Regions from separate parts of the Sphingomonas sp. S2-65 genome, predicted to be linked through region 1. Evidence: predicted binding sites of a transcription regulator. Region 1 holds the regulator's gene; the other holds the start of a gene.
The links. The regulator LexA, encoded in region 1, represses DNA repair genes until DNA is damaged. The targets are predictions, from matches to a motif close to GTTCCNCNCTTGTTCT.
Positions count from the first base shown of each region.

Region 2: a site for LexA is predicted at 3,908-3,923, ahead of LZ586_RS09295 (ImuA family protein). Genes of this name have one in related genera too.

Region 1 covers NZ_CP090953.1:283,256-288,961, reverse strand. The annotation lists gene trpC (indole-3-glycerol phosphate synthase TrpC) at 1-353, shown strand, start outside; gene moaC (cyclic pyranopterin monophosphate synthase MoaC) at 730-1,197, shown strand; gene LZ586_RS01500 (PilZ domain-containing protein) at 1,317-2,270, shown strand; gene LZ586_RS01495 (hypothetical protein) at 2,532-2,747, opposite strand; gene glp (gephyrin-like molybdotransferase Glp) at 2,926-4,110, shown strand; gene lexA (transcriptional repressor LexA) at 4,171-4,845, shown strand; gene LZ586_RS01480 (ComEC/Rec2 family competence protein) at 4,842-5,706, opposite strand, start outside.
Region 2 covers NZ_CP090953.1:1,959,956-1,965,661, reverse strand. The annotation lists gene LZ586_RS09310 (error-prone DNA polymerase) at 1-1,222, opposite strand, end outside; gene LZ586_RS18280 (DUF6504 family protein) at 1,219-2,202, opposite strand; partial or broken gene LZ586_RS18275 (DNA polymerase Y family protein) at 2,431-2,727, opposite strand; gene LZ586_RS09300 (hypothetical protein) at 2,786-3,208, opposite strand; gene LZ586_RS09295 (ImuA family protein) at 3,129-3,824, opposite strand; gene LZ586_RS09290 (M3 family metallopeptidase) at 4,102-5,706, shown strand, end outside.

The DNA.
Region 1 (5,706 bases):
CCGCGCTCGAAGACACCCAGATGGCCGAGATCGAAGCCGCCGCGTTCGAACAGGGCATGGACGTCCTCGTGGAAGTCCACGACGCCCAGGAACTCGACCGCGCGCTCACCCTCAAGTCGCGCCTGATCGGCGTCAACAACCGCAACCTCAAGACCTTCGAAGTCGACGTTCAAAAAACCTACGAACTCGTCGCCCGCGCGCCCAGGGACTGCACCTTCGTCGCCGAGTCCGGCCTCACCAGCCGCGCCGACCTCGACGCCATGGCCGAACACGCTATCCGCTGCTTCCTGATCGGCGAATCGCTGATGCGCCAACCCGACATCGAAGCCGCCACCCGTACGATGGTAGGCTGACCCACCGGCTACCGCCCCGGCTTCAGCGGGGGAGGTGTGAAAATGTCACACGCGAAGGCGCGAAGGCGCAAAGAACAAGAGGTTCACGCAGAGGCGCAGAGGCGCAGAGGCGCAGAGGCGCAGAGGCGCAGAGGCGCAGAGGCGCAGAGGCGCAGAGAAGTTTGATCCGCCGCGCAAGCGGCGGCCTCAATCAACCAACGCTTCCAGTTTTCTGCCGCTGACGCGGCCCCCCCCCGCTACTGCGTCGACACCTCTCTGCGCCTCCGCGCCTCTGCGCGAACCCCTCTCTTCTACCCTTCGCGTCTTCGCGCCTTCGCGTGAACCAAGAGCTCCCCAAAGCTTGCCCCGCACCCAAACCCAGCGCATGCCAACCCCGATGTCCCAGCTAACCCATCTCGACGAAACCGGCGCCGCCCACATGGTCGATGTCGGCCACAAGCAACCCACCAGCCGCGAAGCCATCGCCGCCGGCCGCATCACCATGTCGCAAGAAGCCGCCACGGCGATCAAGGAAGGCGCGGTCAAGAAAGGCGACGTCCTCGCCACCGCCCGCATCGCCGGCATCATGGCCGCCAAGAAGACCGCCGAGCTGATCCCGCTCTGCCACCCGCTCCCGCTCACCCGCGTCGCGATCGACCTCGCCCCCGACGACACCGGCGTGACTGTCACCGCCACCGCCGCCACCCACGGCCAGACCGGGGTGGAGATGGAAGCGCTCACCGCCGCCACCGTTGCGCTGCTCACGCTCTACGACATGGCCAAGGCGATCGATAAGGCGATGGTCATCGGCGACGTCCGCCTGCTCTCCAAGAAGGGCGGCAAGTCCGGCGACTGGGCCGCCTGACTGGCACCGGACCCTTGCGGCACCTCAAGGGTTTCCCACGGCGGTGCCGTTAACGCCGGATTCAACCACCGTCGTCAAAGCTGGCCCTGAAGGACCGAGCCGAAAGTAGTACCCACGTCATGCAGCCTGTCAGGTCCGGTACCGTTTTCAGCCTCGCGGCCGATCCGCCCCGCGCGTTCGCGGACGCGCGCGAAGCCCATACCGCGTTCGACGCCGCACTCCTGATCGCCGCCGACGCGCAATTTCCCTGCTCGCTCGAAAAGCTGACCGCCGTCGGCGCGACCTTGTGCCTGACCGCCAGCTTGGCCGCCGGCGATGCTATCACCCTCGAACTTTCCAATGGCCAGGGCATTGCCGGCCGCGTCGAGTGGATCACCGAAGGCGAAGCCGGCATCCTGTTCGACCAGCCGATCGACGTGATCGGCACCATCGCCCGTACCATCGCCGCGCTCCCCGCGGACCGCCGCCACTTGCCCCGCGTCGAGCTGCGCCAGACCGTCGCCATCCGCCAGGGCGGCCGGGTGGAGCATGGTCGCACTCGCAACATCTCCCAGGGTGGGCTCGCGATCGAAAGCACGCTCGACCTCAAGCGCGACGATCCCGTCCAACTCACGCTGGACGGTCTGCGCCCGCTGGGCGGCACCGTCCGCTGGGCGCGCGAGCGGCTGGCGGGCATCGCCTTCGATGAGGATCTGGGCTGGCAGACGCTGATGCCCTGGCTGCGCGGCGTCCAGCAGGCCGCGCTCGCCGGCGTGCCCGCCACTTCGGTCGAGGCCGAGGCCGAAGGGATGATCCCCGACAAGCACGCCATCCGCCTCGACGCCCCCGCCCGCGTCCGTGAGGGCGTGCGCTGGTGGAACGCGCGCGTCCGCGGCATCACCGCCCAGCTTGTCGAACTCGAAACCCGCGCACATCTGCTGCCGGGTGCGCAGCTCTGGGTCTCGCTGCCCGAAATCGGCGGCGGTCCCGCCTCGGTCGTGGAAACGGCAAACGGCCGCATCCTCTGCGAATTCCGCCTCCCTCTGCGCCCCAGCGACCTAGGCGCGATCACCGGCCAACGCCGCCCAACCTAAGAAAATCCTCCCCCGGAGGAGGCGGTGGCGGGCTATTCCCCTCACACCAGCGCGCCGCATCCGCAGCACGCCCACAAAAAAACCTCCCCCGGAGGGGGAGGGGGACCGCGCACGCAGTGCGTGGTGGAGGGGTATTCCCCTCATGGGACCACCCTCAAAAACCAGTCACCGCGCAGACCGCCGCAAAGCCGAACAACCCGCTTCAACCATCCACGCACTCCGGCAACCAGGCCGGCGCCACCCGGCACCGGCCCGATCCCATCACCCGCGCGAACCGCGCAGCGTGTTCAGCACCGCGATCGCCGCCACTCCAAGGAACGCCGCGCTGGTCCAGGGACGTGCCTTGGCAAACCCCTTCGCCTTCTCGGTGAGCGGCGCGTCGCCCGTGAAATGCTCGCGGAACGCGTCGGTCAGCGCTGTCTTCTTATTCGAAGCGGGCGCAGCGTCGGTCGTCGGCGCGGTGGTGACGTCATTCATTCCAATATCTCCCATCAGGGCGCGGAGATGCGCCCGTTCGGCATCAGGAACGCCCCAGAACCGCGCCGGTGCCGCCCTCACGCAGAAACCACCGCACGATCCACTCGGCCGATCACGCGCATCGCGCGCGGCACGCACAAGCCCTTGCGTGCCGCGCCCGCCTCCCCAAAGACGGGGCATGCGCCCGCTCCTCCCGCTTGCCGAAGCCCAGGCCCGCCTCCTCGCCCTCGCCGAACCGGTGCCGGCCGAGCAGGTGTCTCTCGCCCAGGCGCATAACCGCTGGTTGGCCGACGACCTCCTGGCCCACCGCACGCAGCCGTCGGCCGATCTGTCGGCGATGGACGGCTATGCCATACGCTTCGCCGACCTGCCCGGCCCTTGGCGGGTGGTAGGCGAGAGCGCCGCCGGCCGCGGCTATTCGGGCGAGGTTGCCCCGGGTCAGGCCGCCCGTATCTTCACCGGCGCCCCGCTCCCGCCGGGCACCGACACCGTGCTCGTCCAGGAGGAAGCCGCACGAGACGGCGTCACGTTGCTGCTAAACGGCGAAGGCCCGCCCCGCCTCGGCCGCAACGTCCGCCGCCGCGGCCTCGACTTCACCCAGGGCGAGCGCCTGCTGGAGGCCGGAACCCGCGTCACCGCCGCCTGCCTGGCACTGGCCGGCACCGCGGGCCACGCCACGCTCCCCGTCCGCCGCCGCGTGCGGGTCGCGATCGCCGCCACCGGCGACGAGCTCGTGCCGCCTGGCGCCCCGGTTGGCGAGGCGCAGCTTCCCGAAACCAATCGGCTGATGCTGGCCGCACAGCTTGCCGATCTGCCGGTCGACATCGTCGATCTCGGCATCCTCCCCGATCGCCAGGACCTGCTCGAAGCCGCCTTCTCCGGCCTCGACGCGGACCTGCTCGTCACCAGCGGCGGCGCGTCGGTGGGCGACCACGATCTCGTCCAGCCCGCGCTGAAGGCGGTGGGTGCGCAAATGGACTTCTGGCGGGTGGCGCTGCGTCCGGGCAAGCCGGTGATGGCCGGGCGGCTCGGACGGACCTTGATCACCGGGCTTCCTGGCAATCCGGTATCCGCCTTCGTGACGGCGATCCTGTTCGTCCGCCCGCTCGTCGCGCGTCTCGCCGGCGCGGCCGATCCGCTCCCGCGCGCAAGCCTGGCGGTGCTAGGCGAACCGCTGGCCGCCAATGGCGAACGGACCGACTATCTACGCGCCGAACTGCGCGACGGCCGCGCTTACGCCTCCACGATCCAGGACAGTTCGATGCTGCGGACGCTGGCGCGCGCCCACTGTCTGATCCTGCGCCAGCCCCATGCGCCGGCCGCCGAAATCGGCGACTCGGTGGAGATCCTCAACCTCGCTTGACAACTTAGGGGAACATTGCATAAACGTTCCGTGTCTGTTCTGGACCCGGAGGACCCTTCGATGCTCACGCGCAAGCAGCACGAGCTCATCTGCTTCATCGCCGACCGCCTCAACGAGACGGGCGTGTCTCCTTCGTTCGAGGAGATGAAGGAGGCGCTCGACCTGAAGTCGAAGTCCGGTGTTCATCGCCTTATCAGTGCCTTGGAGGAACGCGAGTTCATCCGCCGCCTCCCCAACCGCGCCCGCGCGCTCGAAGTGCTGCGCATGCCCGAGCGCAAAGCTGAGGGCCCTCAGCGCAAGTCCAGAAACCCCGCCCCCGCGGCACCTTCGCAACCTTCCATGACCCCGGCCAACGATGTCGTGGAAATTCCCCTCCACGGCCGCATCGCCGCCGGCACGCCGATCGAAGCGTTCGAAGGCGCGACCATGCTCCCGGTTCCCGCCGCGCTGCTCGGCTCGGGCGAACATTATGCGCTCGAAGTCGCGGGTGACTCGATGGTCGAAGCGGGGATTCTCGACGGCGACTATGCGCTGATCCGCCGCACCGAAACCGCCCGCGACGGCGAGATCGTCGTGGCGCTCATCGACGACGCCGAAGCAACGCTCAAATATTTCCGCAAGGAAGGCGCCATGGTTCGCCTCGACCCCGCCAACCGTGCTTACGATGCGCAGCGTTACCGCCCCGATCAGATCCGCGTACAGGGCCGTCTCGCCGGACTGCTGCGCCGCTACTAACGCATACGCGGCGGATCGACGGTCGGCGGCGCCTTCCATGGCTGTTCGCCCCCGTCGCGAACCGTACGGATGCTGCGCGAGGAAAAGGTGATCGCGACGCCGCCGGTCTGCCGCAACAAGTCGCGGTCGAGCTTCAGCCAGCGCGGGGAACAGCCCGGCGGCAGCCGCCGCTCGCTAACGACGATGTCGGATTGCGCGCAGCTTGCCATCATCGCTTTCCAGGGCACTAGGTAGGAACTTCGGGTCGCGGAAACGCGCCAGCGCCGCCCTCCGCTGCTCAGATCCACGAGACACAGATCGGCGCTGCAGCGCGCCTCGCGCGCTCCGGCCAAGTCGGCAAGCACGTCGCCAGCACCGCTATTTTCGCTCAGCATCGCACGGGTATAATCGCCCGCGCGGTCGCGGAGCAGCGCCATCGATCCATTCGACAGCCGCACCGCCAAGTGACGGCCGTCGCCACTCACCAGCAGATCGGGACCCGGCGTCAGCAAAGCCCAAATTATACCAGTGGCGAGCGGCACCAGTCCTCCCAGCCGAACACGGGTCCTCCACAGCGCGAACCACAATCCGCCGACCACGATCAGCGCATATGCGCCAGCTGGCATGGAGGGCAGCGACGCCACCGCCCCGGGCGCCGACGATGCGGCACGCGCCGATCCCAGCAGCAGCAACAGCGCTTGATTCGTAAGCCACCACGCCGGCCAACCCAGACCCGCCACGTCGAGCAACAACGCCAGCGCCTCCAGCGGCATGATGACGAAGGTGGTAAGCGGAATCGCGATGATGTTGGCCAGCGCCCCGTAGACGCCGGTCTCATGGAAGTGGAACAGCGCGATCGGCATCAGCGTCAGCTCCACCGCA
Region 2 (5,706 bases), 1.7 Mb from region 1:
GATCATGACCGTAGGTCTGATAGATCCATTGGATCACTTCTTCGCGACGCTCATGCTCGAAATCGATGTCGATGTCGGGTGGCTCGTTGCGTTCACCCGAGATGAAACGCTCAAACAGTAGCTCATGCTTGATCGGATCGATCGAAGTGACCCCGAGTACATAACAAATCAGCGAGTTGGCCGCGGATCCACGGCCTTGGCACAGGATTTCCTGACTACGTGCATATCGAACGATTGAGTTGACCGTCAGGAAGTAGGGCGCATAGTCGAACCGCTTCACGAGGCGGAGCTCCTTGTGGAGCATTTTGGAATAAGCGCGGGGCTTATGGCCACTGAATTGCTGTCGCAACGCCGCCCAGGCGAGCTTTTCCAGCGCCCGCTGCGGTGTTTGGCCGCTCATCACGATTTCGTCGGGGTATCGGTAGCTTATATCCCGCAACGAAAAGGTACAGCGCTCCACGATCGCTTCGCTTGCGGCTAGCGCTTCAGGATAGTGGCGGAAACGCCAGTCCATCGCTTTAGGCGACTTGAGGTGGCGATCGGCATTCCGCTCTCGGCGAAAGCCCAGTTCGTCGATCGTGCACTTCTCCCGGATCGCAGTCATCACGTCCTGGAGCAGGCGATTGTCGAGATGATGGTAAAGCACGTCGCCTGTCGCGAGCGGAACAAGACCGTGGCTGCGTGCGGATCTACTCAGTTGATATAGTCGCATCGCATCGCCTGGACGGCGTTGCCGCGTCAGGCAGACATGGCCACGCGCGCCAAAGATTTCGGCCATCCACTCCATGGACAATGGATCGGCGGCATCGGCAAAGCCTGGCACCAAGGCACCGACCAAACCCTGGGCATGAGCAGCTACATCCTCCCAGTGGAGGAAGCATTTTCCTTTCTCGCCATGCTGCGCGTCGGCACGAGCCTTGCCCAAGGTGAGCATCCGCGTCAGCCGGCTCCAAGCCGCTACGTCCTCCGGCCAAACCAACAGCGACGTACCGTCCACCAGATCGAGCCGACACCCTAGAACCGGGCGAACCCAGATCCCTTCTTTTTTCTTGATTTCCTCGGCTGCGTGCAGCGCGCGTACCACCCCCGCTACGGAGTTTCGGTCGGTGACGCCCAGCGCCGGCATGCCCATCGCCGCTGCTGCTATGAACAATTCCTCTGGTGCCGACGCGCCGCGCAGGAACGAATAATGCGTGGTTACCTGGAGCTCGGAATAGGTCATCCGAACACCCCGTGCAGGTACCAGCTGAGGTCGCCGGTCACCGGGCGCTCGCCGTCGCCCGAGCGGAATAGCCAGTAGCGGTGGCCGGCATCGTCCTCGACATGGAAATAGTCGCGTACGGCGTGGCGTTCGGCGTCGCGCTTCCACCACTCGCCGAACACGCGCTCGGGGCCGTCGGCGCGGATGACCTTGTGCGACTGGCCGCGCCAGGTGAAGCGCCGGGGCGGCTGGTCGGGCAGTTCGGCCATGACATGGTCGAGCCGCTCAGGGCGGCGCAGCAGCCGGGCAGGCTTGGGCCAGCCCGGGTGCCAGGGATGCAGCGCAGCGTTGCGGTCTAACCGGCGAATGTCCTGCGCCTTGAGCGCAGCCGCGGCGCGTTCGGGCGGGTCCAGCACCGGGGCGCGGGCGGCGCTGCGTTCGGGGACGTCGCTTTCGACCGGGCGGGTGCGCCACATGCGGCGCTCGCCGATGCGCGTGGCCAGTGTGTCGACCAGCGCGGCGAGGTCGGGCGGGCTTTCGGTTTCGAGGCGTTCGTTGAAGGGCTCTGGCCCTAGCCGCTCGCTGCGGCGCAGGTGGAGCGTCATCGCGTCGATGCCGTAGCCGGGCTCGATCTCCTCGATGCGGCGCAGGAGCAGGCGGAGCAGGTGGGCGGAGTCGCGGTTGGGTCGGGAGAGGCCGATCGCGATGCGCTGCGGTACCCCGTCGATGCGGTCGGCGACCAGTTCTACGCGTCGCGCGCCCAGGCCGGCCTGGGCGAGTTCGGTCGCGAGGCGGGGAACCAGTTCGCCTAGCCAATGGGTAATCGCCTCTGGGCTGGCGATGGGTTCGGCGAAGCGCTGGGAGACGGCGATGGGGTCGGGAGGGATCACGGGCCGCAAGGGTTCGGCGATATGACCGAGCGCCTGGTCGAGGCGCAGGACGATGCTGGCGCCGAAGCGGCGCACCAAAGGACCACGGGGCAGGGCGGTCAATTGGAGCATCTCGTTGACGCCCAAGCGGTGCAGGAGCTCGATCTGGGCGGGCTCCAACCGTAGGGATTCTATGGGAAATCTGGACAAGAGGGCGGCGTGTTCACCCGGCGGACAATGCAAAACCGCGCTTTTTCGGCTGTTTTGGCACTGATTTCCCGCAGAATCCGCATGCGCGAGCGCCCAGGCGGCACCCGGGGTGTCGGCCACCGCCAGCCGCGCGGTGACGCCCAGCCGGGCGAGCATGCGCACCAGCCGCCGCGCCATGCGCACCTCTCCGCCATGCAGATGCGCGACCCCGGTCAGGTCGAGGAACAGCGTGTCGTCGCCCTCGACCGCGACGGTGGGCGACCAGCGGCGGGCGAGCGCCATCGCCAGCTGCTCGAGATCGGCGCGGTCGCCGTCGGGATCGGCCGGGCGGATGTCGAGCCCCGCCAGCTGCGCGCGCGCCTGGGCCAGCGCCATGCCCGGCGTGATACCGAGCGTCTGGGCAGCCGGGGAAGCGGCGGCGACGATCTGGCGGTTGGCGGTGCGCAGTGCAGTGACGAGCGGGGCACTTAAATCCTCCCCGACACGGGGAGGGGGACCGCTCGCGTCAGCGAGTGGTGGAGGGGGCGCCACGGGCGGCGCGCTCGCGGCGATCCCCCTCCACCATGCTGCGCATGGTCCCCCTCCCCGTTCCGGGGAGGATTTTGGGGTGTCCCCACGCGTCTGACTTGATCCGCTTGAAGGCATGCTCCGCCGCGACGTCGCAGCGGCCGAGGTCGCGGATCGGCGGGCGCTGGTGCTGGGGCAGCGCGTCGATGTGGCGCTGCCGCTCCTCGCGGGCCCAGCGCGCGCCGGGACGCCAGCCGCCGCCGCGCGGCACCGAGCAGCCCTTGGCATGCTCGGTGGCCATGGCCGCGCCGATCGCCGTGAAATCGGCAGGTGCGCGCGCCTCAGGCGACGCGCGTCGTTCCGCCCGCCGCAGCCGGTCGATTGGCCAGCTTGGCAGGAAGATCGCAGCGACCCGTTGCATCGCATGCCTCCACTTCTAGTTCGAATGAATCGCCGCCGCGTTGCCGCGCGACACTGAGCCGCCAGCGCGGCCGACCGATGCCCTCGACGGGCAGGGGGGTGGATGGCGCCGAGGCGACTCGCCAGCGCGTCACCGCCGCCGAGGGTACGCCGAGCGGATCGACGCCCTCGCGCGAGTGGCGCTTCATGAGCAAGGCGATGGTGCGCCCGCCCTCGGCCGCCAATTGCAGCCGCCGCGTGGCGGGCATCGCCACGCGCTTCACTTCGCCAATCACGGCGCCCAGGCCGCGGTGCCGGAGCCCTTCCTCCATGATCGCCAAGGCTTCGGCATCATCCATCGCCTCGGCATAGATCAGCCTTTTGTGATCGAGCCCGACCTGCGACAGCCCCGGCGCGAACAGGTCGTGGCGGCGCACCACCCAGAGCACCGGTCCCCAGGCGCGCGCGGCGATGCCGGCCATGAACAGAGTCGCGGCGCAGTCGTCGCCCATGTCGGGAGTGGTGCCGGCAACCTCGTGCAGCGCATCGAGCCTGAGGCCGCCATCGCCCAGCCGCGAATCCAGCGCGCCGATGCCGAACGGCAGCACCGGGCGGCGCTTGAAACCCGTGGTTTCCATGGCGCGGAGTTGCTCGCGAAGCTGGGTCAGGATAGCGGGATCTGGCACGGCGCGACTCGAACTGGGGACTCGGGAACTGGTATGTTCCTATTCTGTTCCAACCGGCCGCCGAGTCAACCAGCCATTGCGATTCATCCACAAACCATTGCCATGCAGTGGATATTCCCTAGGCTGCGCGCTTTCCGCACCGGTTTTGGAGCCAGACCGAATGATCCTCAGCCTGCGTCTTGCGTTGCTTGCATCCCCGGCACTTCTCGCCCTGCCTTTCGGAGCCGCGATGTCCCAGACCGCCCCCCAAGCCGCCCCCGCCACTAGGCCCGCGACCACGCCGGCAATCGATCCCGCGCCGCTGCTGGCGCCCTGGCCCGGCGGCCATGAAGGGGTACCGCCCTGGGACAAGGTGAAGCCGGCGATGTTCCCGGCCGCCTTCGAGCAGGCGATGGCGACGGCGCGCGCCGAGTTCGTGAAGATCCGCGACAATTCCGCCGCGCCGACGTTCGAGAACACGATCCGTGCGAGTGAATTGTCGGGCGAGCAGATGGGCCGGCTGTTCGCGGTGTGGGGCGTGTACCAGAGCAACCTGGCGACGCCCGAGGTGCAGGCGATCGCCACCGAATGGAGCCCCAGGATCTCGGCGTTCTTCACCGAGCTGAGCCTGGACCTCAAGATGTTCGCGCGGGTGAAGGCGCTCTACGACAGCCGCAAGAGCCTGGGCCTCAACGCCCAGCAGATGCGGTTGCTCGAGCGCGAGTATCGCAGTGCCGTGACGTCGGGGGCGCTGCTGAACGAGGCGCAGAAGACCGAAGTGAAGCGCATCAACCAGGAGCTGTCGCGCGCCTATACCGAGTTCAGCCGCAAGGTGCTGGCCGACGAGGAAAAGGCGATCGTCCTGGACAACGAAGCCGAGCTTGCCGGACTGTCCGACAGCTTCAAGGCGAGCCTGGCCGAAGAGGCCAAGGCGATGGGCCAGCCGGGCAAGTGGGCGGTGAAGAACACGCGCTCGTCGGTCCAGCCGCTGCTGATGTACGCGACCAACCGGCCGCTGCGGCAGCGCATCTACAACGCGTTCATCAACCGCGGCGACAATGGCGACGCCAACGACACCAACGCGACGATCGCCCAGATCCTGAAGCTGCGCCAGGAGCGCGCCAAGATCCTGGGCTTCAAGAACCATGCCTGGCTGCGCATGGACGATACCATGGCAGAGACGCCCGAGAACGCGACCAAGCTGATGATGTCGGTATGGCCCGCCGCGGTCGGCCGCGTTCGCCAGGAAGTCGCCGACATGCAGGCGTTGGCCAATCAGGAAAGCGCCAAGATCACCATCGAGCCCTGGGACTATCGCTTCTACGCCGAGAAGGTGCGCAAGGCGAAATACGACCTCGATGAGAATGAAGTGAAGCCGTATCTGGAGTTGAGCAACATCCTCCAGGGCGCCTTCTGGGCGGCGGGGCAGCTCTATGACCTGGATTTCAAGGAGAATACCGGCCAGATCCCGGTGTTCCAGAGCGACGTGCGCACCTTCCAGGTCAGCGACCGCAAGACCGGCAAGGAAGTCGGCATCTTCTATTTCGATGGCTATGCCCGCGCCGGCAAGCGATCCGGCGCGTGGGCGACGAGCTATCGCGGGCGCTCGGGGCTGCGCGGCAACCACATCGTGCTGGCGTCGAACAACAACAACTTCACCAAGGGTGGCGCCGGGCAGCCGACGCTGATCAGCATCGACGATGCGACGACGCTGTTCCACGAGTTTGGCCATGCGCTGCACAGCCTGCTGAGCAACGTCTATTACCCCGGGCTGGGCGGCACGCCGCGCGACTTCGTCGAATATCCCAGCCAAGTGAACGAGAACTGGCTGATGACGCCCGAGGTGCTCAACCGC